2 regions of the Bradyrhizobium sp. USDA 4532 genome follow, and region 2 is predicted to be linked to the other one. Evidence: riboswitches for the same ligand, from Rfam matches in the RefSeq annotation. Region 2 holds a riboswitch; the other holds the start of a gene.
What was found. Region 2 has a riboswitch for S-adenosylmethionine ahead of J2R76_RS32370 (homoserine O-acetyltransferase). Riboswitches for the same ligand answer to the same signal wherever they lie in the genome.

Region 1 (14,285 bases), 1.7 Mb from region 2:
ATCGCAAGGCCGATGAACGCGTACATCGGCGCGGCGGTCGAGAGATATTGATGGCTGGTCGCCCGCACGTGCGGATCATTGGTGAACAGATTGACCCAGAGGTCGGGGAAGACGGCGATGAAGCTGCCGACCACGCCGACCGCAAGGAACGACACCGTGCCCGCGGTCCAGGCGATGCGCCGGGCGCGCGCGACGCGCTCGGCGCCGACCGCCATGCCGATCATCGGCACCGAGGCGATGCCGACCGCGAAGGCGACGGAGGTCAGCATGAATTCGAGCCGCGCGCCGATGCCGTAGCCGGCGAGCACCGCGGTGCCGAACTGCGCCAGCATGTGGGTGAAGATCGAGATCGTCAGAACCGACTGCAACGGCGAGAAGCAGGACACCGCGCCGACCTTGAGGATGTCGATGAACATCGCCCATTGCACGCGCAGCCCCTTGAGTTTCGGCTTCACGCGGGCACGGCCCGAGAACAGATACCAGCCCATCACGCTGATGCTGATCGAATAGGCGATCAGCGACCCCGCGGCGACGCCGCGCATGCCGAATTGCGGCACCGGACCGAGACCGAGCCCGAGCGTGCCGCCGAGAATGATCTGCCACACCGCCGAGGACAGGATCATGGTCGACGGCAGCTTCATGTTGCCGGTGCCGCGCAGGATGCCGGCCATGGTGTTCATCAGCCAGGGCAGGATCGCGCCGCCGAAGAACACCTGCGAATAGGCGATCGCCTGCGCCAGCACATTGCCCCGGCCGCCGAGCAGTTCGAGCAGGCGCGGGCCGAAGATCAGCATGCCCAGCATGAACGTCAAACCAAAGGTCAGGCCGATCAGCAGCGCATGCATCGCCAGCGTCGAGGCACGCTCGATCTCGCCGGCACCGAGCGCACGCGCGATCGCGGATGCGACGCCGCCGCCCATCGCGCCGCCGGACATCGTCATGGTCAGGATCACGCAGGGAAACACCAGCGCCATCGCCGCGAGCGACTCGACGCCGAGCCGGCCGATATACGAAGTCTCCGCGATCACGACGCAGGTGCCGGCGGAGAGCGCGATCACGTTCGGCCACGCCAGCCATAGCAGCGTGCGCAGGATCGGCCCGTCGAGCAGCGCATTGCGCGCCGGCTTGGTCACCGGCGGCGGCAGCGGCCGCTCTTGTTCGTCGACAGGAATTTCGGCGAGGCCGAGATCGGACATTTCTACTCCCACGCGCGATCTGGGGAGCCGCGCCATGGTGTTTCCCTACCATGGCGGCGGCGGAATCCACGTGCGCGGGGCGCAAGGGGGGCCTGCGCGATTGCAGGTGAACCCGGATGAACCTTGGGGCTAGCCGATCGACCAGACGAACGGCGCGCCGGCGGCGCGGTTCGGCTTCAGATGCACCGGAATATGCCGCCCGCAGCCGGCGGCCAGCCCTTCGAACAGGCCTGTCAATACGCTGGCGCAGGCCGGATGATAGTCGGCCACGTCGGCCATCAGCTTCCAGCCCTGCTGGCGGATTTCGAACTGGCCCTCGGATTCGGTGATGTCAGCAATATCGTCCTGCGACTCGAAGAGAGTGCGCAGGAATGCGGCAAATTCCGTGGCACGGCCACGGCGGCCGCCGAGCGCCTGCGCGACCTCGTCGTAATACTGCATGCCGATCAGTCTGCCGGTGAGATGCAGCAGATAGCTCGCATCCTCCGGGCCGAACACCTGCACGATGACCGGCGCGGCCGTCTTCACATATTCCATCGCGTAGTTGCGATAGGCCTTTTCCAGCCGCGGCTTCGGCCAGCTGTCGACCGGCAGCGCCGGCGCGGTGTTGGGATCGAATAGCGGCGCCTCGATATGGCGCGCGAACACCAGGCGCTGGTCGAGCTCGAGCGGATGATCGTACTCGCAGTAATAGCCTTCGAGGCCGTCTTGGCCGTCGACACTCTGCTTGGTGCAGACGAAGCCGAGCCGCAAGTCCCCGAGCGCGACGCCGTTGTTGGCGTGCCAGCCGCGCAGCATCGCGCGCGAAACCTCGCCGGGCACGCCGCAGATCGCCGTGCCCTTCCAGATCCAGCGCGGCGGCGGATAGCGGATCCAGGCCTTGCGGTCGGTCTCATACATGTATTCGACATGCACGCCGCCGATCCAGTTGGAGAGGTAATGATATTGCGCGGCCGCGACCGCCGGCGGCAGGCTGTCGAGGCCGAGCTTCTTCAAGCCGGGCAGGAAGCGCTCCTGCTGCTGGCGACGAAACACGCGGAAGACGAACTCGGCGGCATCAGCCGTGCCGCGCCGCGTGACGACGGTGAGGATCAGCCCGGTGAAGAAGGCGTGATAGAGATCGGCGACGCTGCGCCACTTCCGCCATTGCGTTTCGCGCGCGTCCTGCTCTCCGGTCATGTCTGCTCCCGCTGTTCTTGTTGGCGAGATAAAGCCTCGCGCGCGCAATCGTAGCCCGGATGCAGCGAAGCGCAATCCGGGGCGGCTCAATGCGCGTATGCAGCGCCCCGGATTTCGCTAGCGCTTCATCCGGGCTACGGAATTACACGCGCGCGAAACGGAATTACACGCGAAAATGCTTGGAGAGCTTCAGGCCCTGCGCCTGATAGTTCGAGCCGATGCGCTGGCCGTACAGCGCGTCGGGGCGCTCGAGCATCCGCTCATAGACGAGGCGGCCGACGATCTGGCCATGCTCGAGGATGAACGGCACCTCGCGCGAGCGCACCTCCAGCACGGCGCGCGCCCCCTTTCCGCCGGCGCCGGCATAGCCGAAGCCGGGATCGAAGAAGCCGGCATAATGGACGCGGAATTCGCCGACCAGCGGATCGAACGGCACCATCTCCGCGGCGTAGTCCGGCGGCACCTGCACCGCCTCTTTCGACGCCAGGATGTAGAACTCGCCGGGATCGAGGATGAGACTGCCGTCGGGCCGGGCCTTGATCGGCTCCCAGAAGTCGTCGACAGCATAGCCGCCGCGGCGATCGACATCGACCACGCCGGTATGGCGCTTGGCGCGATAGCCGACGAAGCCGCCCGAGCTCTCGCCGGAGAGATCGACCGAGAGCGCGACGCCATGGGTGAGATCGGCATTGGCGGCGTCGACCAGCCGCTCGGCGGCATGCAGCGCATCGAGCTCGTCGGCGGTCAGCGTCGCCTCGCCGATCCGGAAGCGGACCTGGCTGAGCCGCGAACCCTCGCGCAGCAGCACGGGAAACGTCTTCGGGCTGATCTCGGCGTAGAGCGGCCCGTGATAGCCGGCGCCGATCATGTCGAAGCGGCGGGTGCCGTCGGCGATCACGCGGGTGAAGACGTCGAGCCGTCCGGTCGAGCTCTTCGGGTTGGCCGCGGCCACGATCTCCGGCGGCAGCGCCAGGCTCTCCAGCAGCGGCACGATGTAGACGCAGTTGGTCTCCAGCACCGCGCCGTCGGACAGATCGATCTCGTGCAGCTTCAGCTCGTCGATCCGCTCGGCGACGGTGGCATCGGGCCCCGGCAGGAAGCTGGCGCGGACGCGGTAGGCAATGTCGCCGAGGCGGAGATCGAGGCTGGCCGGCTGGATCTGGCTCTCGACGAAGTCATAGGCGGGCAGAATGAGGCCGGCCTCCGCCATCTCCGCGATCATGCGGTCGGGCAGGATTCCGTTGGATTCATCTTCCAGCGTGAACGACACGATGCGGTCCCTCGGCGATCCCTCGAGATGGCCCAAAAATCATACTCCAGGCGGCCATCAAGCCCCAAAATATGGGCTTTTACGGGTTATCCGATGACCGTCTTGACGGAAAGGGCGCGAGGGAATATCAGCTGCACTTATCCCGTGGTGATTTGAGCCGGCCGGCTTGCAGCCACGTTAAATAAGTCGCTAAACAGGCCGGGGACAGTGTGATCCCGGCTTGTGGAGGTTGCTCCAGGCCGGTTTTTTTGTGGCCATTCTCCAGGGGAAATGGCCACCTCGGAGGTCACATGTCTGAATCTGAAACCACGGCCCGCTTTCGTCCCGAAACCCGTCTCGTCCATGGCGGTACGCTGCGCTCGCAATTCGGGGAGACGTCGGAAGGGCTGTTTCTCACCCAGGGCTACGTCTACGACACCGCCGAGCAATGCGAGGCGCGCTTCAAGGGCCAGGACCCCGGCTTCATCTATTCGCGCTATTCCAACCCGACCATTGCGATGTTCGAGCGCCGCATGATCGAGCTCGAGGGCGCGGAAGCCGCGCGCTCGACCGCGACCGGCATGGCCGCGGTGACCACCGCGATCCTCGCCCCGCTGAAGGCCGGCGATCATGTGGTGGCCTCGAAGGCCCTGTTCGGCTCCTGCCTCTACGTGGTGCAGGACCTGTTGCCGCGCTACGGCATCGAGACGACGCTGGTCGACGGCCTCGATCTCGACCAGTGGCAGCGCGCATTGCGGCCGAACACCAAGACCTTCTTCCTGGAGAGCCCGACCAATCCGACGCTCGACGTGCTCGACATCGGCGCGATCGCAGAGATCGCGCATAGCGGCGGCGCCCGGCTGATCGTCGACAACGTGTTCGCGACGCCGATCTGGCAGAGCCCGCTGTCGCTCGGCGCCGACGTCGTGGTCTATTCCGCGACCAAGCATATCGACGGCCAGGGCCGCTGCCTCGGCGGCGTCATCCTGTCGTCGGAGGCCTTCATCGCCGAGCACATCCATAATTTCATGCGCCAGACCGGGCCGTCGCTGTCGCCGTTCAACGCCTGGGTGCTGCTGAAGGGGCTGGAGACGCTCGGCGTCCGCGTCCGCGCCCAGACCGAGAACGCGGCGAAGATCGCCGAGGCGCTGGCCAAGCATCCGAAGATCACGCGGCTGGTCTATCCCGGCCGTCCCGATCATCCGCAGGCCGCGACGGTGAAGAAGCAGATGGGCGCCGGCTCGACGCTGGTCGGCTTCGAGGTGAAGGACGGCAAGGCCGGCGCCTTCCGCTGTCTCAACGCCCTGAAGATCTCGCGCATCTCCAACAATCTCGGCGACGCCAAGAGCCTCGTCACGCATCCCGCGACCACGACGCATCAGCGCCTGGCACCCGAGGCCCGCGCCGAGCTCGGCATCAGCGAAGGTTTCATTCGCTTCTCGGCCGGGCTCGAGCATCCCGACGACCTGATCGAGGATTTTGAGCGCGCGCTGGAGCAGGTTTGAAGCAACGCGTCATGGCCGGGCTTGCCCGGCCATGACGGCTTCTCTTGAAGATTAAGTCGCAGCCGTCGTGACGCCGCCGTCGACCACGATGGTCTGGCCGGTCATGAAGGTCGAGGCATCGGAGGCGAGATAGGCCACGGCGCCGGCGATCTCGTCGGGCTCGCCGATGCGGCGGAGCGGCGTCGACGCCGTGCGGCGCTTCAGATTGTCCGGGTCCTCCCACAGCGCGCGGGCGAAATCGGTCTTCACCAGGCCCGGCGCCACGCAATTGACGCGCACGCCCTTCGGGCCCCACTCGCCGGCAAGGCTGCGGCACAGCGCGAAGTCGGCGGCCTTGGAGATGCCGTAGGCGCCGATCACCGTAGAACCCCGAAGTCCGCCGATCGAGGAGATGATCACGACCGAGCCCTTGCCGCGCTCTGCCATCTGCGGGATCGCCAGTGCGGACAGCCAGATGTTGCTCTTGACGTTGGAGCCCATGATCTTGTCGAAGGCCTCGTCGGTGATGTCGAGCAGCGGGCCGTAATAGGGATTGACCGCGGCGTTGCAGACCAGGATGTCGATCTTGCCGTAATGCTTGATCGTCCCCGAGACCAGCGCCTCGACCTCGTTGCGGCGCGCGATGTTGCAGGGGATGACGAGCGCATCGCCGCCCGCGTTCTTGATGCCGTCGGCGACTTCCTGGCAGGCATCCGCCTTGCGCGAGGAGATCACGACCTTGGCGCCGAGTCTTGCCAGAAGCTCCGCCGAGGAGCGGCCGATGCCGCGGCTCGAGCCGGTGATGACCGCGACCTGGCCGGTGAGATCGAACGGGGTGTTTTTCATTGTTGTTTCCCTGTTATTTGCACGTCATTCCGGGGCGCGACGCAGTCGCGAACCCGGAATCCAGAGGTTACGGCGCCAGATTCCGGGTTCTCGCTTCGCGAGCCCCGGAATGACGGAGATGGCTCAGGCCAACAACCCACCGCCCTCGCTGACGCGGCGGAGGTGGTAGTCGGTGTCGCCGAGGGTGTTCTCGATCATGGTCAGCCGCTTGAAGTAGTGGCCGATCTTGGCTTCCATGGTCATGCCGATGCCGCCATGAAGCTGGATCGACTGCTGGCCGACGAACTTCAGGGACTTGCCGACCTGCACCTTGGCGGCGGCGACCGCCGACGCACGCTCCTTGGCATCGTCGAAGTCCGACGCCATGGTGGCGAACATCGACATGCTGCGGGCCTGCTCCAGCGCCACGAACATGTCGGCGGCACGGTGCTGCAGGCTCTGGAACGAGCCGATCGCAACGCCGAACTGCTTGCGGGTCTTGATGTACTCGACCGTCTCCTTCAGCGACTCGTCCATCGCGCCGACCGCTTCCGCGCACAGCGCAATGCGGGCTTCGTCGGCGACGCGCTCGATCAGGGGCAGGCCGTTCTCGGGATCGCCGATCGCAGCGTCAGCACCGACCTCGACATTGGTGAAGGTGATGTCGGCCGCGTGCAGGCCGTCTTGGGTCGGATAGCCCTTCCTGGTGACGCCCTTGGCATCCGCTGGGACCAGGAACACGCCGATGCCGGTCTTGTCGCGCTGGCCGCCCTTGGTGCGCGCGGTCACGATCAGCGTGTCGGCGTTCTCGCCGTTGAGCACCACGAACTTCTCGCCGTCGATCACCCAGCCGTCGCCCTTCTTCTTCGCGCTGGTGACGACGTCGAAGAGGTCATAGCGCGAGTTCTTCTCGAGCTGGGCGAAGCCAAAGGTCCTGCTGCCGTCGATGATGCCGGGAATGTACTTGGCCTTCTGCTCGGCCGAGCCACCATGGCGCAGGAAACTGCCGGCGACCACGACGGTGGCGAGATAAGGCTCGACCACCAGCGCCTTGCCGAGCGCTTCCATCACGATCATGGTCTCGACCGCGCCGGCGCCAAAGCCGCCGTCGGTCTCCGCGAAGGGCAGACCAAGCAGGCCCTGCTCGGCGAGCTTGCTCCAGAGCGCTTTGCTCCAGCCGCCCTTCTCCTTCATGTACTTCTTGCGCGCATCGAAGTCGTAGGCATCCGCCAGCAACCCGTCGACGCTTTCCTTGAGAAGCCGCTGCTCCTCGGACAGATCAAAATCCATGTTCGTTCCCTTAACTAACTGATCGTTGTTCAAGCCGGGGCCTCTTCACCTCGCCCCGCTTGCGGGGAGAGGTCGGATCGCGAAGCGATCCGGGTGAGGGGGTACAGGTCTCTCGGCAGTCGTTGCTCGGAGAGATGCCCCTCACCCCAACCCTCTCCCCGCGAAGAGCGGGGAGAGGGAGAGGATCAAAGCCCCAGCACCGCCTTGCTGATGATGTTGCGCTGGATCTCGTTGGAGCCGCCGTAGATCGAAACCTTGCGGTTGTTGAAGTAGCTCGGCGCGATCTGCGCGGTCCAATCCATGCTCTCGTTGGAACCGGCATCGCCGTGCTCGTCATAGGGCGCGGCGAACGGACCGATGATCTCCATCAACAGCTCGGTCGTGGTCTGCTGGATCTCCGAGCCCTTGATCTTGAGCACCGAGGACGCCGGATTGGGCTTGCCCTTGCCGTGCTTGCCCTCGTCGGCGACGACGCGGAGCTGGGTCAGCTCGAGCGCCTTCAGCTCGATCTCGCAGGCCGTGAGCTTCTCGCGGAACGCCGGATCCTCGATCACCGGACGGCCGCCGGCCTCGACCTTGGAGGCCAGCGCGCGGATGCGGCGCAGCCGCTCCTTCGACACGCCGACCCGGGCGATGCCGGTGCGCTCATTGCCGAGCAGGAATTTTGCGTAATCCCAGCCCTTGTTCTCTTCGCCGATCAGGTTCTCGTAGGGCACCTCGACGTCGTCGAAGAACACCTCGTTGACCTCGTGGCCGCCGTCGATGGTCTGGATCGGACGCACGGTGACGCCCTTCGACTTCATGCTGAACACGATGAACGAGATACCCATCTGCTTCTTCGCGGCCGGATCGGTGCGGCAGAGGCAGAAGATCATGTCGGCGTGCTGGGCGAGCGTGGTCCAGGTCTTCTGGCCGTTGATGATCCACTTGTCGCCACGGCGCTCGGCCTTGGTCTTCAGCGACGCGAGGTCCGAACCCGAGCCCGGCTCCGAGAAGCCCTGGCACCACCAGTCGTCGACATTGGCGATGCGCGGCAGATATTCCTTCTTTTGCTTCTCGTTGCCGAAGGTGTAGATCACCGGGCCGACCATGCTGACGCCGAAGGCGAGCGGCTGCGGCGCCGGATAGGACTGCAGCTCCTCGTTGAAGATGTAGTGCTGCACGGTGCTCCAGCCGGTGCCGCCATATTCCTTCGGCCAGTGGGTGACGCCCCAGCCCTTCTTGTTGAGGATGCGCCACCAGGTGACCATCTCGTCCTTCGACAGATGGCGGCCTTCCTGCAGCTTGCGCCGGGTCTCCGGCGGCACGTTGTTCTTGAAGAACTCCCGCACCTCCTCGCGAAACGCTATCTCTTCCTTGGTGAAAGCGAGATCCATCGGATCCTCCTTTTGAAATTCAACTGCTTCTTTCCTGGTCGTCCCGGCGAAGGCCGGGACCCATAACCACCGGCTTTCGTGTTTGACAACGCCGGCTGCCGCATGTGCCCAAAGAGAAGCCGCGGCGTATGGGTCCCGGCCTTCGCCGGGACGACAATCCTACTGCAGCACCTCGAACAGGCCGGCCGCGCCCATGCCGCCACCGACGCACATGGTGACGACGGCGTATTTGGCCTTGCGGCGGCGGCCCTCGATCAGCGCGTGGCCGGTGAGCCGCGCACCCGACATGCCGTAGGGGTGGCCGACCGAAATCGCGCCGCCATTGACGTTGATCTTCTCCGGATCGATGCCGAGCTTGTCGCGGCAATAGAGCACCTGCACCGCGAAGGCCTCGTTGAGCTCCCAGAGATCGATGTCGTCGAACTTGAGGCCATGGCGCTTCAGCAGCCGCGGCACCGCGAACACCGGACCGATGCCCATCTCGTCCGGCTCGCAGCCGGCGGAGACGAAGCCGCGGAAGATGCCGAGCGGCTTCAGCCCGCGCCTGGCGGCCTCCTTGTCGCTCATGATCACGGAGGCGCTGGCGCCGTCCGAGAGCTGGCTGGCATTGCCGGCGGTGATGGTGAAGCCCTCTCCGCGCACCGGCTTGAGGCTGGCAAGCCCTTCGGCCGTGGTCTCCGGCCGCGGACCTTCGTCCTGCGACAGCGTCACCTCTTTCATCGTGACGGCACCGGTCGCCTTGTCGGTGACCGCCATCATGGTGGTGATCGGCGCGAGCTCTTCCTTGAACTTGCCGCCCTGCTGCGCGGCCGCGGTGCGGCGCTGGCTTTCCAGCCCATACTCGTCCTGCCTCTCGCGCGAGATGTTGTAGCGCTTGGCGACGATCTCGGCAGTGTCGATCATGGGCATGTAGACCTCGCCCTTGATCTTGAGCAGCGCCGGATCCTGGGCGTGGAAGGAATTCATCTTGTCGTTCTGCACCAGCGAGATCGATTCACCGCCGCCGCCGACCGCGATCTCGACGCCGTCGAAGATCACCGAGCGTGCGGCGAGCGCAATCGCCTGCAGGCCGGAGGCGCATTGGCGGTCGATCGTGGTGCCGGCAACGGTCACCGGCAACCCGGCGCGGAGCAGTGCCTTGCGCGCGATGTTGCCGCCGGTCGCGCCCTGCTGCATCGCCGCGCCCATCACCACGTCCTCGATCTCCTTCGGATCGACCTTGGCGCGCGCCACCGCTTCGCCGATCGCGTGCCCGAGCAAGGTCGCGCCCTCGGTGACGTTGAGCGCGCCGCGATAGGCCTTGCCGATCGGCGTGCGGGCGGTGGAGACGATAACGGCGTCGGTCATGAGCGAGATCCTGATGCAGTCTGTTGTTGCGTGGATTGAGATGTCTCGGTTTGAGCAGTCTTGGGCTGCTGCTGGCGCAATTCGTGACGCGACAGCTTGCCGACCGGGGTGCGCGGCAATTCGTCGACGAACTCGACGGCCGCCGGCAGTTCGTGCTTACCGACCTTGCCGGTGAGGAATGCACGCAGCTCGTCGATCGAGAAGGTCTTCTCGCCGTCGCGCAGCTTGATGAAGGCCTTTGCCGCCTCACCGCGGTAATCGTCGGGAATGCCGATCACGATCACCTCCTGCACGGCAGGATGGGTGTAGATCGCCTGCTCGATCATCTGCGGATAGACGTTGAAGCCGCCGGAGATGATCATGTCCTTCTTGCGGTCGACCAGATAGAAATAGCCGTCGGCGTCCATGTAGCCGATGTCGCCGGTGAGGAAGCGGTCGCCGACGAAAGCCTCCGCGGTCTCCGCCGGCCTGTTCCAGTAGCCCTTGGTGACGTTCGGGCCGCGGATGCGGATCTCGCCGACCTCGCCGACCGGCATCACCCTGGTGGAATCCTCCAGCGACACGACGTCCATCTCGATGCCGGGCAGCATCAGCCCGATCGAGCCTGGTTTCTCCGGTCCCTCCTTGGGATGGCCGGTGCCGGGCGAGCAGGTCTCGGTCATGCCCCAGCCGCTCTTCAGCTTCATGCCGACGCGGCGCTCGAAGATCTTCGCGACCTCCACCGGCAGCGGCGCGCCGCCGGAGCCGGCGACCACCAGCGAAGAGAGATCGCGCTTGTCGAGATCGGGCAGCGAGGCGATCGCGATCCACATCGTCGGCACGCCGGGAAACACCGTTGCGCGCTTGACCTCGATGTCGCGCATCACGGCCTCGACGTCGAAGCGCTGGTGCAGCGAGATCAGATGGCCGCGCCGGATCGCCGACAGCAGGACGACGGTCAGCGCGTAGATGTGAAACAGCGGCAGCACGCAGATCACGCGCTCGATCGCATTGCGTTCGAGCCGCCCGGGCTTGCCCCAGACGTCGTAGATCGACACCGCCGCGGTGAGATTGCCATGGCTGAGCATGGCGCCCTTGGGCAGGCCCGTAGTGCCGCCGGTATATTGCAGCAGCGCGACGTCCTCGACGTCGACCGCCGGCCATTGCGACGGCCTGGTCGCGCCGTCGATGAACTGGCGATGGGTGATGATCGCGGGATTGTCGGGCAGCGCCGTTTGCGGCGTGCCGACCTTGCCCCAATTGTCGTCCTCGCAGACGATCAGACGATCGAGCAGACCCTTGGCGAGGAATTTCAGCGCGGTCGGCAACAGCGCCGACAAATTGCTGGTGACCAGCACCCGCGCGCCTGAATCGGACAGCTTGTGCGACAGCGCGATCTCGCCGTCGAGCGGCGACAGATGCACGACGCGGGCGCCGGCCTTCAGCGCACCGAAGAAATTGATCGGATGGTCAGGCGAATTGCCGAGGAACAGCGCGACCGACGTTCCCTTGCCGTAGCCGGTCCGCATGAAGGAAGCGGCGGCGGTCTCGACCAGGGCCTCCAGCTCGGCGTAGCTGATCGGCCGGTCGCGGAATTCGAGCACCGGGCGCGCGCCGAACTCGGCGGCGGCGCTCGACAGCAGGTCCGGCAGCGTGCCGCGCGTGATCTCGTCGCTCCACTGCACGCCCTTGGGATAATATTGTTCGCCGGGATAGGTCATGAAAACCAGACTCTGGAAACTGTCATTCCGTGGCACGCGCAGCGTGAACCTAAGATGCGCAATTTGCGCATCGGGGAATCTCGAGATTCCGGGTCTGCGCCTTACGGCGCATCCCGGAATGACACGTGGTTACAGTCGGCCAATCACGCCGCCTTCGACGGCGCGGCGAGCGAGGCGAAGGTCTTGCCCTCGTCGGCGAGCTTCTTGAGCAGCGGCGCCGGCTCGAGCGAGGGATCGTTGGTCTCCTTGGCGTAGAAGGCCAGGCGATCGGCGATGTGCTTGAGGCCGACGGTGTCGGCCCAGAACATCGGACCGCCGCGATAGATCGGCCAGCCATAGCCATAGAGCCAGACCACGTCGATATCCGACGGGCGCGCCGCGATGCCCTCGGCGAGGATCTTCGCGCCTTCGTTGATCATCGGGTACATCATGCGCTCGAGGATCTCGTCGTCGCTGACGACGCGCTTCTTGCGGCCGAGGCGCGCCAGCGTCTCGTCGATCAGCTTCTCGACCTCCGGATCGGGCAGCGCCGCGCGCGAGCCCGGCTCGTACTTGTAGTAGCCCTTGCCTGTCTTCTGGCCGAAGCGGCCGGCTTCGCACAGCGCGTCGGCGATCTCCGACTTGATGCCGCGGTCCTTGCGCGAGCGCCAGCCGATGTCGAGACCGGCGAGATCGCCCATCGCGAACGGGCCCATCGGCATGCCGAACTTGGTCACCACGGCGTCGACCTGTTGCGGCAGGGCGCCTTCGAACAGCAGCTTCTCGGACTGCTTGCCGCGCTGCGCCAGCATGCGGTTGCCGACGAAGCCGTCGCAGACGCCGACCACTGCCGGCACCTTGGCGATCTTGCGGGCGATCGAGACGGCCGTGACCAGCGCGTCGGGCGCGGTCTTGTCGGCGCGCACGATCTCGCACAGCTTCATGACGTTAGCCGGCGAGAAGAAGTGCATGCCGAGCACGTCCTGCGGACGCTTGGTCGACTTCGCGATCTCGTCGATGTTGAGATAGGAGGTGTTGGAGGCCAGCACCGCGCCCGGCTTGGCGTACTGGTCGAGCTTGCCGAACACTTCCTTCTTCACCGCCATGGTCTCGAACACCGCCTCGATCACGAGATCGGCGTCGCCGACGTTCTCGATGCCGACGACACCGTTGATCAGCGCCATCCGCTTGGCGGGCGCGTCCGCCGGGATGCCGCCGCGCGCGGCGGTCGCCTCGTAGTTCTTCTGCATGATGCCCATGCCGCGCTTGAGCTGCTCCTCGCCGGTCTCGATCAGGGTGACCGGGATGCCGGCGTTGGCGAACGACATCGCGATGCCGCCGCCCATGGTGCCGGCGCCGAGGATGGCGACGCGCGCCACGTTGCGGCCCTTGGTGCCCTCGGGGACGCCGGAGATCTTGGCGGCTTCGCGCTCGGCGAAGAACGCGTAGCGCTGTGCCTTGGACTGGTCGCCGTTCATCAGCTTGAGGAAGCCCTCGCGCTCCTTCTTCATGCCCTCATCGAACGGCAGGTCGATCGCGGCGCCGACGGCGTCGGCAGCGGCGAACGGCGCCTCGAGGCCGCGCGACTTCTTGGTCAGCGCAGCGACCGCATTGGTGAAGATCGAACGATCGGCCTTGGCCGCGGCGAGCTTGCTGTCGTCGTCGCGCAGCTTGCGCAGCGGACGCTTCTCGGCGACCACCTTGCGCGCGAATGCCTCACCGCCCGAAGCCGGTCCCTCGACGATCTCCTCGATCAGGCCGGCCTTCAGCGCCGCGTCCGCGCCGATCGGATCGCCGCCGACGATCATCTTGACCGCGAGCTCGGGACCGACCGCGCGCGGCAGGCGCTGGGTGCCGCCGGCGCCGGGCAGCAGGCCGAGCTTCACCTCGGGCAGACCGAGCTTGGCGTCCTTGGTGGCGACACGGTAGTGGCAGGCCAGCGCGACCTCGAGGCCGCCGCCGAGCGCGGTGCCGTGGATCGCGGCAACGATCGGCTTCGGCGAGCTCTCCATCAGGCTCAGCACTTCGGCGAGCCCGGGCGGCTTCGGCGGCTTGCCGAATTCGGTGATGTCGGCGCCGGCGATGAAGGTACGGCCGGCGCAGGTCAGCACGATGCCCTGGACCTGCGCATCATCGATCGCGCTCTTGATGCACTCGAAGATGCCGCCGCGCACCGCGGCGCTCAGCGCATTCACAGGCGGACTGTTGACCGTGACGACGGCAATATTGTCATGACGTTCGAGCTTGACGACTTCACTCACCGGGACTCTCCCTGGATGCTTGTTCTTGGACTTGTGTTGAGTAGCTGCACGACTTGCGTTGAGCCGCTACGATTAGACCAATTTCGCACTGCGAAATTTAATTCCACATCTTGACATGGAGGGTTATTTTGAAGCACGTGCCTTGTCAACGAGCATGACAAGGGCAGGGCAAGGATAGGGATGAAGCGCGCTAGCAAGAAAGCCGCGACCGATCGCAATTTCGTCGTCGCCCTTTCCCGCGGACTGGACGTCCTGCGCGCATTCCAACCCAATGACGGGTTGCTCGGCAATCAGGAGATTGCGGCCCGCACCAAGTTACCGAAGCCAACCATTTCCCGGCTGACCTACACGCTGACCAAGCTGGGATACCTTACACCTGTACCGAAGTTCGAGAAGTAC
Region 2 (14,285 bases):
CAGCTGCGTGTCGCGAAAGCCCTGCTTCTCGATCGAGGCCACTGTCGAGAGCACATAGTCGCGGTTGTTGCCGGAGCGGCCATGGCCCTGCAGCACCAGGCGCTGCTGCTCGGCGAGCGACAGCCGCCCGGCATATTGCACATGACCGCGATCGACCACATAGGCCAGCGCGCTGACGCGCTCGCGCGCCGCATTCTCCAGCCACACCGAGCGCATCACCTCGCGATAGACGTTGGTGGTCTGCTCGCGTCCGCGCAAATAGGCGATGGTGTCGTGGCGCAGGCGGGCGGCGACGCGGAATGCGATGCCGCGGCAGGCGCCACCGCGGTCGAGCCCGAGCACCAGGCCCGGCTTCTCCGGCGTGCCGCGGTGGTCGAACGAATAGACGCAGAGCGCGCGATGCTCGCCGATCAGCCGCGCCGGCACCTGTTCCAGGAACTCGAAGCCCGGCTTCCACATCAGTGAGCCATAGCCGAACACCCAGAGGTCGCCGTCGGTTTCGGAATGGGGAGGATTTGCTGACATGGCGCTGATGGGCTAGCAGAACGGGCCGTCGAAGCGAAGCGGATTCCGTGAAGTTTCCAAGGCTTGCTGAAGGCTCGCTCAAGGGTTGCTCGGGGCTTGTTCAAGGCCCGCGGCCGCTTAGATTTTGACAAATTCGCCCGCCAAAGGACCTGCATGTCGGATCAGACCTCCGCCCGCCGCCGCCGCTCGCGCTTCGGCCTTTATGCCGTCCCGGTCGCGGTCCTGATCGCCGCGGTGCTGTGGAGTGCCTTCTGGTTCTTCGCCGCCTCGCAGGTCGGCGTGCAGGCCGATGCCTGGCGCGCGCAGGAGGCGAAGGCCGGCCGGGTCTATGATTGCGGGGGCCGTTCGGTGGCGGGCTACCCGTTCCGGTTCGAGGTCCGCTGCACCGATCCGAGCGTGATGCTGGTCTCGCAGACCGCCGCGCCGCAGATGGCGTTCGTGGCGCGGCTCGCCGAGATCCTGGTCGTGGCGCAGGTCTACGATCCCAAGCTCGTGATCGCCGAATTCAAGGGACCGGCCACGATCGCCGAGCGCGGCGCGCAGCCGACGCTGTCGGTGAGCTGGAGCAAGGCACGCAGCAGCGTGGTCGGCCTGCCGGCGCCGCCGCAGCGCGCCTCGCTGGTGTTCGACGATCTCGCCATCGACCGCACCGGCGGCGCGGCGCCGGTGCCGCTGGCGCGGGTCAATCACATCGAGCTGCACGGCAGGCAGGTCGACGGCTCGGCGCCGGACAGTCCGGCGATCGAGGCCGTGCTGCAGATTGCCGGCGGCACCTTGCAGGAGGTGCATCCGCTGCTCGCCCAGCCGTTCAACGCCGACATCCATGCGCGGCTCAATGGCCTGAAGGATTTCTCGCCGAAACCCTGGCCCGATCGCTTCCGCGAGATCCAGGCCGCCGGCGGCAGCGTCGAGATCCAGCAGTCGCGGATCGAGCAGGGCGATGTGCTGTCGGTCGCGGCCGGCATGCTGCGCCTCAACGCGCAAGGGCGCATCGAGGGCGAATTGCAGATGACGGTCGCCGGCCTCGAGCGCGTCATCCCCGCGCTCGGCATCGACAAGATGCTGGAGGAGGGCGTGCCGCAGGCAACGCTTGATCGCGTCGCGCCCGGCGTGAAGAGCCAGGACCTCAGCAATCTCTTCGGCGCGCTGGATCGCGCCATCCCCGGCCTCGGCAAGGTGATCAAGCAGAACGCCAATGCCGGCATTTCCGCCGGCGTCAATTCGCTCGGCACCGAGGCTATCCTCGAAGGCAAGAAGGCGCGCAGCTTCCCGCTGCGCTTCGCCGACGGCGCGGTGTTCTTGGGGCCGCTGAAAGTCGCGCAGATTCCGCCGCTGTTCTGAGCGGATGGACGCTGCGGAAACATCCGTCATTGCGAGGAGCGATAGCGACGAAGCAATCCATGGCTCCGCATATGCCGCGCGATGGATTGCTTCGCTTCGCTCGCAATGAGCATACCGGTAAGGCCACTCACTATCTCCTCGCGCGCTATCGTCGATTACCGCGATCTATTCCCGCCGCCGCGATGAGAAAAACGTGACCGGAATAATGCGCCCCGGCGCGAATATCACTCCCCGAGTACCGCTCTCTTTCGCCTGAGGAAGCAACCTCGTGTGGAGGAGAAGCGATGCGAATTCTCGGGGGAATTCTGCTCGGCAGCATGCTGCTGTCGGCAGGCTCGGCGTTGGCGGAGGACGATGCGTCCGAGCTGCGTGCGCTGAAGGCACGGCTCAAGCAGCTCGAGCAGAAAATGGAGACGCAGGCGCGCAAGGAGGAGGCGCTGGCCGCAAGACAGAACGCAATTCAGAACGCGCAGATGACGGCGAAGGCGCCGGTGCCGTTCGATCCCTGCGCATCGGGCAAGCTCTGCTACAAGGGCGTCACCTTCACCTTCGGCGGCTGGGTCGATCTCACCGGCATCTATCGCAGCCGCAACCTCGCCTCCGATTCGGGCTCGGTCTACAACTTCATCCCGTTCCCGCAGAGCAAGAACTACAACACCGGCGAGTCGCGCTTCACCGCGCGCCAGACCCGCTTCTCGGTGCTCGCCGAAGCCAACGCCACGGAGAACATCCACGTCGCCGGCTATGGCGAGCTCGATTTCGAGGGCGCGGCGCAGACCGCCAATTCGGTCGCGACCAATTCGTTCAATCCGCGGCTGCGGCAGGCCAGCATCGAGATCGACCGCAGCGATCTCGGCCTGCATGTCCTCGCCGGCCAATCATGGTCGCTGAACACGCCGAGCAAGGCCGGCATCGATCCGCGAGGCGCCGATACGCCGGGCGTGATCGATTTCGAGCTGGTGCCGGGCTTTCTCGGCGCGCGCCAACCCGGCGTCCGGGTCTGGCAGGATATCGGGCCGGAGTTCAAGCTCGCGGTCTCGGCGGAGAATCCGCAGACATCCTTTTTCGGCGGCAACAACCCGCTGGTCGGCACGCCGGCGGTTGGCCCGCAGGGCGTGCTCAATCCGAATCTGCTGGTCAATCTCACCGGTCCGGGCGGCAGCTTCTTCAACAGCCTGAACAATGTCAGCCTCAACCACGTTCCGGATTTCACCGTGAAGGGCGCGTGGGATCCGCGGCTCGGGCCCTACAAGCTGCATGTCGAGGCGTGGGCGCTCTACCGCGACTTCTATGATCGCTTCAACTTCGCCAATCACGACGTCAACACGGTCAGCTTCGGCGGCCACCTCTCGGCCGAGATCGTGCCGAAGCTGCTCGAGGTGCAGGCCTCCGCCTCCTACGGTGCGCTGGGCCGCTTCACCGCAACGCCATTCCCGGATGCAACCGTGCGCCAGGACGGCTCGATCCAGCCGCTGCCGATCACGGCTTTCCTGGTCGGCTCGGTCTGGCACACGACGCCGTCGCTCGATCTCTACGCCTATGCCGGGCTCGAAAAGACCAAGGCGGCCTTCTCCAATGTCGGCACGGTGCCGTTCGGCTACGGCAATCCGCTCTACAACAAACTCGGCTGCAACATCGAGAACTCGCCGGCCGCGACCTGCAACGGCAACACTTCGGAGGTGAGGCAGTACACCGCGGGCTTCTACGACACGATCTTCAAGGGCTCCTACGGCACCATCAAGGCCGGCGCGCAATATTCCTACACCCAGCGCTTCGCCTTCCAGGGTGTCGGCGGCGCGCCGAAGACCGACGACCACATCGTCATGACCCAGATCCGCTACTACCCGTTCTAGGGCGTGACGATGTCATTTCGAGCCGAGCTACGAACTCTGGTTACCTCGCCCCGCGCGCGGGGAGATGTCGGCGCGCATCGTTAGATGCGCCCCGGGTGAGGGGGAGCCTCCGCAAACGTTGCTATCACCATCCATGCGGAGACGGCCCCTCACCCCAACCCTCCAAGAGCACGCTTCGCTTGTCTCGACCCCGTAAGAACGGGGAGAGGGAGTGCACCACCGGCAAAGGAACACCGCACATGAGGATCGTGACCAGACCGAAGCAGAGGGCCGTGATCGCGCGCGAACTGATGATGGTCAGCCGCGCCGCGCATGTGCTGCAGCGAACTGGCCTCGCGATGGCCGGTGCCATGGCCGGCACCTTCGTCGCCGCCCAACTCGCCAAGGGCCATGTCGCTGTCTTCGGCACGCTCGGCTTCATCGCGACGACGATCGTGATCGGTGCAGTCGGCTTCTATCTCGGCATCGATGTTCCCAAGCCGGTGATGCGCGGCACGGGTCGCATCGATGCCGTCGAGCTGATGAGCGCGGGCGGCGTCTTCCTTGCCGCGCTGGCTGCGCTGGTGTCGGTCTACGGCATCATCTTCGACGAGATTCCGCCGCGCGCCTGGGAGTTCGTGATCGGCTCCTGGTGGTTCGGCGGCGGCGTCATGCTGGCGACCGCCGGCCTCGTCGGCCGTCAGCGGCCGGCGCAGAAGGCCGCCGCGCTGTCGACGGGGCCGATCCGGGATCAACGGCTGCGGCGGTGAGTACGGTCGCAGACCTGCGGCCCCGCTGCGCCAATCTGTCCCGTAGCTGCGATCGGCCGATGCGATACCCTCATCAAAAAATCGGGGAGGGACTTCATGCCAGCGAAATTCAGCCGCCGTCACGTCATCGCTGCCGGAACCGCGGCTGCCGCGATGCCCTTCCTGTCACGCGGCGCCTCGGCGCAAGCCGCCTGGCCCTCGCGGCAAAGCCGCATGATCTGCAGCTACCCCGCCGGCGGGCAGACCGATCTCCTGGCACGCGCCTTCGGCGAATTCATCGCAAGGCAAGTCGGGCAAACCGTCGTCATCGAGAACAAGGCGGGCGCCTCGGGCTCGATCGGCGCCGCCGAGGTGGCGCGCGCCGCGCCTGACGGTCACACCATCCTGTGCTCGATCTCGACCACTTACGTGATGAACCGCGCGATGATGAAGAACCCCGGCTACGACATGGACAAGGATCTGACGCTGGTCAGCGTGATCCCGGGCGCCGGGCTGCTGCTGGTCGCGAGCCCGAAATTGGGCGTCAAGACACTGGCGGAATTCGTCGCCTATGCGCGCAGCAGCGGCAAGGTGAATTTCGGCACCTATAGCGCGGGCTCCGCGCCGCACATGACGATCAACGAGCTCAACAAGCAGTATGGCTCACCATCGAGCCGATCCACTATCGCGGCGAAGCACCGATGTGGACCGGGCTCGCGGAAGGTACGCTCGATGTCGCGATGGGCAGCTACACCGCCGCGCAAACCGTCCTGCAAAGCGGTCGCGGCGTCGTTTTTGGGGTGCATTCGAAGAAGGTCGACGCGATCCCCGAGATCAGGACGCTGCTCGAGCAGGGCGCGACGTCGAAGTTCTTCACCGTGAGCGGCTTCTCGGGCTGGGCACTGCCGAAGGCGACGCCGCAGCCGATCGTCGATCGGCTGTCGGAGATTTGCGTCGCCGCCAATAACGATCCGAAGGTGAAGGAGGTGCTCGCGACCTTCGTGCTGGAGCCCGCGATCGGCTTCAAGGACAGCAATGCGCTGTATCAGCGCGAATTGCCGGTCTGGATGGAGGCCGCGCAGTCACTCGGCCTGCCGCCGGCTTGAAGCGATCCGGAACTGAAGGATGGCTGCATCGACGGTCACCATTCGTCGTAGAACCACTCCCTCGGGATACGAGGCCGCGCTCTTGCGTATGGCGGGATAGACGTCCGCTCGGGCTTGCGCGCGGCCGGCGCCGGCTGCGTCGGAGCCGGTGACGCCTTCGGCTCGGAAACCTTCGCGAGCGCTCGTTTCATTTCTTCCTGGCTCGCCTTGAGTTCCTCAATGGCTTTGGAGCTCTCGCGGGCCATCTGTTGCTGGTTCGCCTTTAGTTGCTCGATATTTCGCTGAACATTTGCGAGGTCGCGTGCGATCGTTTGCAGCAGCTGCGTCTGATCGGGAAGGGCTGTGTTGGCCGTCGGCGCGGCGTCCTGCGGTGGTGCGGTCTGAGGCAACGGCGTCGCTTGGGGCGGAGCGGCGTCTGCCGCGGCGACCTGAACGGCAGGTGGAGCGGGCTGCGCCGGAGGCTGCGGATCATCCGGCGGCAATGCTGGAGTTGAAACGAGCTGCGGCGCCCAACGGGCGACAAGCAGCTTGGCTTCCCCGCCATATGACGACTGCAAAGCCAGGGCAGCGACCACGATACATGCTGCCACCGACAAGGCGGTGAGGGCGCGGAATACCGGTCTTCCGGGCCGCGATTGCGAGGCAAGTCCGGAAGAAGCAGGGCTGGGCCCGGAAGAAACGGGGTTGGGTCCGACCGAGGGCGGGTTTGGCTTTGCCGACGGGTGGGACGCGGCATCGCGCTCCATTCTTGCGAGCTGTTCACTCAAGCGCGTGAGTTCTTCATCGGCGCGCGCAATCTGCTTTTGGGCTTCCGCGAGTCGTTCGTCGGCGCGCGCGCTCGGGCTATCGTTCGATCCAACTGGGTTCGGAGTGGGCGTGGAGTTCATTGACGTTTCCCTTTCCGTCCAATGTCACCCAAGAGTGCCGACTCGGCTATCCGTCAGGGGCGATCAGCCTCCAGCACTCCCTTCAGTCTTGTCTAAAGAATGGCCGGATGATAGCGCGCCCGAGGTCTCGTGATAATGGGGCGGGATATTGGCCCGGGCTAGCCGAAGATCGGGTCCGCTCGGGTCAAAAGCCGACATCATTCCGCGCCGCTTGGGGCAATGCAAACGGCCCTGGCCAGCGTAGTCTCAGGCGTCCCGCTGGACCAACTCGAAGGTGATGCCCTCTGGGCCCTCGAACAGCCGGAGCTTCCGGCTGATGTAGTCCATCTCCTCGCTCAGCATGGTGACACCGTTGGCCACTAGGTGCGCGGTGGCCGCCTCGATGTCGTCGACGCGGAAGGCGAGGTGATTGAAGCCCAGCTTTCGCAGATTGGTCGGGTGCACCCCCGGATCGGTCCCCGGGAGCGGGTCGAACTGAAGCAGCTGGATTTCGAAATCCGCTCCTTCGAGTGCGAGGGTGATGTGCTGCGCTCTCATGGCCGGCATGCCCATGTACCGGGCGGGAACGCCGCCGTCGATGGTCGCGACGTGAGTCTTCTTGAAGCCGAGCAGTGCGAAGAATTCGATCGCCGGGCCGGCATCTGCCACTGCGATAGTCACATGATCCGGACTGAGTATCATCTGATCGCTCCCTGTCATCAGCGACGCGCCGGCTTTCCTGCTGGAGGCTATCAGCTCGCTCCGTCCGCCGGTAGGTGGGTCGGCCCTGCGGCGACACAATCCGACGGGCAACTCCAATTGTAGGATGGGTAGAGCGAAGCGAAACCCATCGATTTAAGCCCGCGGCGCCAATGATGGGTTTCGCTGCATCGTTGCGCGAAGCTGAAACGACGAGTCCCGTCAACCACACCCGCCGCGGAGTATGGGTCCCCTGAGTTCACAAACGAAGTGCAACACTTCCTTGAGGAGGTGTTGCCATGGGGCGGACTTACAAGCAGCTCTCTCTGGACGACCGATGCGAGATTGCCTGCCGATCGGCCAATGGCAGCTCGGTCCGGCAAATCGCGGCAGCTCTGGATCGCTCGCCATCAACGATCTCTCGGGAACTGAGGCGCAATCGGGGGAGCCAGGTCGGCTACAAGCCGAGCTATGCCCAGCACCAGATGCGAGCGCGGCGCTGGACGGGCGGACGCCTCGAACGGGAGCCCGGCCTGCGCCGCGCGGTGTTGCAACGCCTTCGCCGCGGCTGGTCGCCCGAGCAGGTCGCTGGCCGGCTGGCCCGCGAGCACGGGCGCAAGGTGATCTCCCACGAGACCATCTACCGCTTCATCTATCGCCAACTCAGGCGCACCACGGACTTCAACTGGCGGCGCTATCTGCCGCGCGCCAAGAGCAAGCGCGGCTGCCGCGGCAAGCGGGGCGGCAGCCCCGCAAGCTTCATCGAAGGCCGTGTATCCCTGGCAAATCGGCCGCTCGAAGCGGCCGACCGCAGCGTGCCCGGACACTGGGAGGCCGACCTGATGATGTTCTCGAAATACGGTCAGGCCGTGCTGACCGTGCATGAGCGCACCTCGCGGCTGCTGCTCGGCATCCGCCTTGCCAGCAAGGTCGCGCGCGGTGTCGCCCGCCATCTCGTGGGCTTCTTCGCGCCCCTTCCACAAGAGCTGCGCCAGAGCGTTACCTTCGACAACGGCACCGAGTTCGCCGATCACCTGGCGCTGCACCGCCTCTCGATCGCGACCTTCTTCTGCGATCCCCATGCCCCCTGGCAGAAGGGTGGCATCGAGAACGCCATCGGCAGGATGCGCCGCTTTATTCCCCGCAAGACGGATCTCGTAACCCTCTCGACCGCCAGATTCCGCCAGTTCATCGCCGCCTACAACAACACCCCGCGCAAATGCCTTGACTACCGCACGCCTGCCGAGTCCTTTGCTCAAGTGTTGCACTTCGAATGTGAATCCACCTCCCGGCCTGCGCCGGGACGACGAATGGAAAGAGTTGTCCCGGCTACTTCTCCAAATTCGCATGCGGCCGGCCGAAGTCGGGTGCGGCGGAGTCCTGGCCGGTCTCGACGATGCCGCGGCGGATGGCGCGGGTGCGGGTGAAGTGGTCGAACAGCGCTTCGCCGTCGCCGCGCCGGATCGCGCGGGTCAGCTTCGACAGATCCTCGTTGAAGGTGCCGAGCATCTCGAGCACGGCGTCCTTGTTGGCGAGGAATACGTCGCGCCACATCGTCGGGTCCGAGGCCGCGATGCGGGTGAAGTCGCGGAAGCCGCCGGCGGAGAATTTGATGACCTCGGATTCCGTCACCTGCGCCAGCTCGTCGGCGGTGCCGACGATGGTGTAGGCGATCAGATGCGGCAAATGGCTGGTGATCGCGAGCACGAGGTCATGATGGTCGGGCGTCATGATCTCGACCTTGGCGCCGAGCGCGGCCCAGAACGTTCGCAATCGGTCGGTCGCCGCGGGATCGGTGCCTTCGGGCGGGGTGAGGATGCACCAGCGGTTGATGAACAGCTCGGCGAAGCCGGAATCCGGCCCCGAATGCTCGGTGCCGGCCACCGGATGCGCCGGGACGAAGTGGACGCCGTCAGGCAGATGCGGCGCCATGTCCTTGACGACGGCGCCCTTCACCGAGCCGACGTCGGAGATGATCGCGCCGGGCTTCAGATGCGGCGCGATCTCAGCGGCGACCGGGCCGCAGGCGCCGACCGGGATGCAGAGGATGACGAGGTCGGCATCCTTCACCGCCTCGATGTTGGTCTCGACGACGCGATCGACGATGCCGAGTTCGGCGACGCGCGCACGCGTCTTCTCCGAGCGCGCGGTGGTCACGATCTCGCCGACCAGCCCTTGCGCGCGCGCGCCGCGCGCGATCGAGCCGCCGATCAGGCCGAAGCCGATCAGCGCGATGCGTTGGAAGAGCGGGGCGGTGGTCACGATGTCACTTTCCGGCCAGGAAGTCGCGCAGCCCCTCGACCACGAGGCGGTTGGCCTCCTCGGTGCCAATGGTCATGCGCAGCGCATGCGGCAGCTTGTAATTGTTGAGTGCGCGCAGCACGAGGCCGCGCCGCGTGAGATAGGCGTCGGCTTCCGCCGCGGTCTTGCCCGTGTCGGTCGGGAAATGGATCAGCACGAAATTGGCGACGCTCGGCGTCACCTTCAGCCCGAGCTTGCCGATCTGCTCGGTCAGCCAGTTGCGCCATTGTTCGGTGTGGGTTCGCGACATCTGCACATGCGCCGAGTCCTCGATCGCCGCCACCGCCGCCAGCATCGCCGGCGTCGTGACGTTGAACGGACCGCGGATACGGTTGCAGGCATCGACGATATGCGCCGGCCCGAACATCCAGCCGATCCGCAGCGCCGCAAGGCCGTGGATCTTCGAGAAGGTGTGCGTCACCACCGTGTTGTCCGTGGTCGCGACCAGCTCGATGCCGAGCTCGTAGTCGTTGCGCGAGACGTAGTCGGCATAGGCGGCGTCGAGCACCAGCAGCACATGCGACGGCAGCGCGGCGCGCAGCCGTTTGACCTCGTCGAACGGGATGTAGGTGCCGGTCGGATTGTTCGGGTTGGCGAGCCAGACCAGTTTCGTGCGCGGCGTCACCACCTTGAGTATGGCGTCGACGTCGGCCGTGAAATTGGTCTCGGCCGCGATCACGTTCCTGGCGCCGTTCGCCATGGTGGCGATCGGGTAAACCAGGAAGCCGTGGGTGGTCGAGATCGCCTCGTCGCCGGGCGCGAGATAGGTGTGCGCCAGCAGGTTGAGGATTTCGTCGGAGCCGGCGCCGCAGATGATGCGGTCGGGATCGAGCCCGTAGGCGCGGCCGATCGCCTCGCGCAGCACGCGTGAGGTCCCCTCCGGATAGTCCTCGAGATGGTCAGCCGCCGCCTTGTAGGCCGCGATCGCCTTCGGAGACGGCCCGAACGGCGTCTCGTTGGCGGACAGCTTGAACACTTTGCGGCCCGGTTCCGGCACCGGGCTCTTGCCGGGCGTGTAGGGCGCAATATCGAGGATGCCGGGGTTCGGCACGGGGCGGGACATCATCAACTCCGAACAGAGCGTTTTCGAGCGAAGTGGATACCGGTTCGCGTGAAGAAAACGCGTCAAAACAAAAGCCTGGACGGGCGGCTGGCTCTTACTTCAGGTCCTGGCCGATCCGTTAGAGGGCACCGTATAGCGCGTTGCGTGGCTGCCGACGAGGGCCGACGAGCGGACCGAGGCGCCGGCCTTGATCAGGGCGAGCTTGATGGCCTCGAAACCCTTGTTCTTAAGGTCTTGTCCGGTGACCGAGACCAGGAGCGCCGCGCCGTCGAAAGCGGTGTCGGGGACCGCGACGATCTCGGCGAGCGGCGCAAGCGCCCGGGCGACATCGGCGTTCCAGCCGGAGACGCGCACGCTCCAGGTCTGCACTTCGGTGACCATGGCGTCGTCGGCGACCCGCGAGATCACGAACACCGGCAGCGCGGCGGGATGGTCGGCGCGTTCGAGGAACGGCAGCCGCGCGATGATCTTCGGCGCGCCACTGGCCTCGAGCGCATTCCACCACGGCGTACGGCTTGCGATCGCGGAGACCAGCGCGAGGTCGCCCTTCGACTTCGCCACCGCCTCGACCGCGGCCTGTGCGCTGAAATGCGACACGTAAGGCACCACGAAGCCGAAGTGAAACCGCGCCGAGTCGCGCATGGCCGACTCGCCGACCGAAACATCGGCATGCACCGCGAACGGCGCCTGCACATAGGTGAAGGTCGAGATGATGACGCGCCAGATGCTCTCGATGGTGTCGAGCGGCAGGATGCCGCGATGACGCCGCACCAGCTCGCGCATCATGCTGGCCTCGCGTGCCGGGCGGAATGCCGAGCCGACCTCCTGGGTCTTCTTGACCTGGATCAGGCGGTCGATGATGTCGCCGCGCGCCATCAACAGGCGGTGTACCTGCTCGTCGATCGCATCGATCTCCTTGCGCAGATCCTGCAGCGAGGGCGGCGACGGGGGTGGGTTGGACATGCTCTCAAACCTTGTCGTCGGGGCGGCCCGGTGCCGCGTCGGACAGGGTCCCTGATTAGGAAAGACGGGCAGCGAAAGCAAAGAGAAACGTCGCAGGCGTGCCTTGCGCATTCGGTTAACCAATTGGCCGTGGGCAGGGCTGTCTTGACGGCGGGGGGCGTGGGGACTACGTTCCCTGCGTCCCGTGGTCATTTGAGCCGGCCGGCTTGCAGCCACGTTAAACAACTCGCTAAACAGGCCGGGGACCTTATCAGCTCCCGGCCGAACCTTTGTTCAGGCCGGGTTTTTTATTGGCCTGAGGTCCGTCGAGCCCTCCCGCGCGGAGGCAGGGTCGCCTAGATGAGCAACGTGCGTCCGATACCGAGCCCACAAACCCCGAGCGATGATCGCGCCCATGAGGCCGACCATCCGTCGTCATTGGTGGCGAAGTTCGGGATGGACCAGCCGCTCAAGCTCGATTGCGGCGTCGATCTCGCACCATTCCAGATCGCCTACCAGACCTATGGCGAGCTCAATGCCGACCGCTCCAACGCGATCTTGGTCTGCCACGCGCTGACCGGCGATCAGCATGTCAACAACATCCATCCCGTCACTGGCAAGCCCGGCTGGTGGGAGACCATGGTCGGCATCGGCCGGCCGATCGATCCCGACAAGTACTTCATCATCTGCTCCAATGTGATCGGCGGCTGCATGGGCTCGACCGGCCCTGCGTCGTTGAACCCCGCGACCGGCAAGGTGTGGGGACTCGATTTCCCGATCATCACCATCCCCGACATGGTGCGTGCGCAGGCGATGCTGATCGATCGTCTCGGCATCACGACGCTGTTCTGCGTGGTCGGCGGCTCGATGGGCGGCATGCAGGTCCTGCAATGGACCGCGGCCTATCCGGAGCGCGTGTTCTCGACGCTCGCGATCGCCTGCTCGACGCGCCACTCGGCGCAGAACATCGCGTTCCACGAGCTCGGCCGCCAGGCCGTGATGGCCGATCCGGACTGGCGCGGCGGCCGCTATGTCGACGAGGACACCCATCCGCACCGCGGATTGGCGGTGGCGCGGATGGCCGCGCACATCACCTATCTCTCGGACGCCGCGCTGCACCGCAAGTTCGGACGGCGGATGCAGGACCGCGAGCTGCCGACCTTCTCGTTCGATGCGGATTTCCAGGTCGAGAGCTATCTGCGCTACCAGGGCTCGTCCTTTGTCGAGCGCTTCGATGCCAACTCCTATCTCTATCTGACCCGCGCGATGGACTATTTCGACATCGCCGCCGACCACAACGGCGTGCTGGCGAAGGCGTTCACCGGCATCCAGACCCGGTTCTGCGTGGTGTCGTTCACCAGCGACTGGCTGTTTCCGACCTCGGAATCGCGCGCGCTGGTGCATGCGCTGAACGCGTCGAGCGCGCGGGTGTCGTTCGCCGAGATCGAGACCGACAAGGGGCACGACGCCTTCCTGCTCGACGTGCCCGAATTCCTCGAGATCTCCCGTGCCTTCCTGCTGGCCGCAGCCAAGGCGCGCGGACTGAAGGACGGCGGCCGGTCATGAGCATGCAGCAGACATTGCCCTTGCCGGGTATCGCGCCGGAGCGGACCGGCGGCTATCGCACCGATCATCTGTTGGTCGCCGACATGGTGCGGCCGGGCTCGCGCGTGCTCGATGTCGGCTGCGGCGACGGCGAATTGCTGCAACTGCTGGAAAGCCGCGGCATCGACGGCCGCGGCATCGAGCTGTCGCGCGAGGGTGTCAATGGCTGCGTCGCCAAGGGGCTCGCGGTGGTGCAGGGCGATGCCGACACCGACCTCGTCAATTATCCGGATGATGCGTTCGACTACGTGATCCTGTCGCAGACCTTGCAGGCGACGCGGCAGCCCAAGGTGGTGCTGGAAAATCTGCTGCGCATCGGCCAGCGCGCCATCGTCTCGTTCCCGAATTTCGGGTTCTGGAAGATGCGGCTGCAGCTGTTGATCGGGGGCCACATGCCGCGCACCGAGAATTTGCCGGCGAGCTGGTACGACACCTCGAACATCCACTTCTGCACCATCAAGGATTTCGTGCAGCTCTGCGAGGAGATCAACGTCAAGATGGAGCGCGCGGTGGCGCTCGATCTCTACGGCCGTCCGGTGCCGCTCAACCTGCCGTGGTGGGTGTGGAACATGTTCGGCGAGCAGGGCGTGTTCCTGCTCAGCCGGGGTGGGCAGGGGAAGTGACGTCATGGCGTCATTCCGGGGCACGCGAAGTGTGAACCCGGAATCTCGAGATTCCGGGTTCGATGCTGCGCATCGCCCCGGAATGACAGGACTACACCGGCGCCGCCACCAGCGACCGCGGATCGCGTACCGGCCAACGGCCGGCCTCGACCAGCGCGATGAAGCGCTCGACCATCTCGTTGAACAGCGCCGGCTCCTCGAGGTTGAGCACGTGGCCCGACTTCGGGAAGAACGAGAGGCCGGCGGCCGGCAGATGCTGCTTCAGGAACATGCTGGGCGCGATGCAATTGTCGTCCTCGTCGCCGCACAGGATCAGCGCCGGCGTCGCGGCGCGCTTGATGGCGTCGGTCATGGTGTAGATCGAGGGCCTGCCGCCCTGGAAGCTGCGCATCGTGTTGGCTGAGCCTCTGGCGTCGTGGCGGGCGAGCGCGGCGTAGAAATCGGCGTGGCCGCGCGGATCCTTGACCAGGAACGGAATCCGGCTCGGCGCTTCGCGCGTCACCTTGGCGACCTCGACCGCGCCGATGCTCTCGTATTGCTCGGCATTGGCACGGCACTGCGCGCGGAAGGCATCGAGATGCTCGAGGCTTGAGCCGGAGCCGACCGCGGCCAGCGTCATCGACAGCGCGCGCT

Region 1: it holds a riboswitch for S-adenosylmethionine, as region 2 does, so the genes downstream of both, J2R76_RS24485 (O-succinylhomoserine sulfhydrylase) here and J2R76_RS32370 (homoserine O-acetyltransferase) in region 2, are expected to answer to the same signal.

Annotation. Positions count from the first base shown of each region.
Region 1 is NZ_JALJZN010000001.1:5,305,167-5,319,451, forward strand. It holds gene J2R76_RS24470 (MATE family efflux transporter) at 1-1,196, opposite strand, end outside; gene J2R76_RS24475 (hypothetical protein) at 1,326-2,375, opposite strand; gene J2R76_RS24480 (2'-deoxycytidine 5'-triphosphate deaminase) at 2,539-3,645, opposite strand; SAM riboswitch at 3,780-3,859, shown strand; gene J2R76_RS24485 (O-succinylhomoserine sulfhydrylase) at 3,936-5,129, shown strand; gene J2R76_RS24490 (SDR family NAD(P)-dependent oxidoreductase) at 5,181-5,954, opposite strand; gene pimD (pimeloyl-CoA dehydrogenase small subunit) at 6,078-7,223, opposite strand; gene pimC (pimeloyl-CoA dehydrogenase large subunit) at 7,409-8,599, opposite strand; gene J2R76_RS24505 (acetyl-CoA C-acyltransferase) at 8,759-9,946, opposite strand; gene pimA (dicarboxylate--CoA ligase PimA) at 9,943-11,646, opposite strand; gene J2R76_RS24515 (3-hydroxyacyl-CoA dehydrogenase NAD-binding domain-containing protein) at 11,790-13,886, opposite strand; gene J2R76_RS24520 (IclR family transcriptional regulator) at 14,067-14,285, shown strand, end outside.
Region 2 is NZ_JALJZN010000001.1:7,035,906-7,050,190, forward strand. It holds gene J2R76_RS32315 (gamma-glutamylcyclotransferase) at 1-525, opposite strand, end outside; gene J2R76_RS32320 (DUF2125 domain-containing protein) at 679-1,866, shown strand; gene J2R76_RS32325 (hypothetical protein) at 2,151-3,719, shown strand; gene J2R76_RS32330 (hypothetical protein) at 3,959-4,468, shown strand; partial or broken gene J2R76_RS32335 (Bug family tripartite tricarboxylate transporter substrate binding protein) at 4,565-5,553, shown strand; gene J2R76_RS32340 (hypothetical protein) at 5,589-6,440, opposite strand; gene J2R76_RS32345 (VOC family protein) at 6,687-7,139, opposite strand; gene J2R76_RS32350 (IS30 family transposase) at 7,418-8,545, shown strand; gene J2R76_RS32355 (prephenate/arogenate dehydrogenase family protein) at 8,448-9,380, opposite strand; gene hisC (histidinol-phosphate transaminase) at 9,385-10,482, opposite strand; gene J2R76_RS32365 (chorismate mutase) at 10,582-11,445, opposite strand; SAM riboswitch at 11,620-11,699, shown strand; gene J2R76_RS32370 (homoserine O-acetyltransferase) at 11,785-12,990, shown strand; gene metW (methionine biosynthesis protein MetW) at 12,987-13,652, shown strand; gene J2R76_RS32380 (alpha/beta fold hydrolase) at 13,744-14,285, opposite strand, start outside.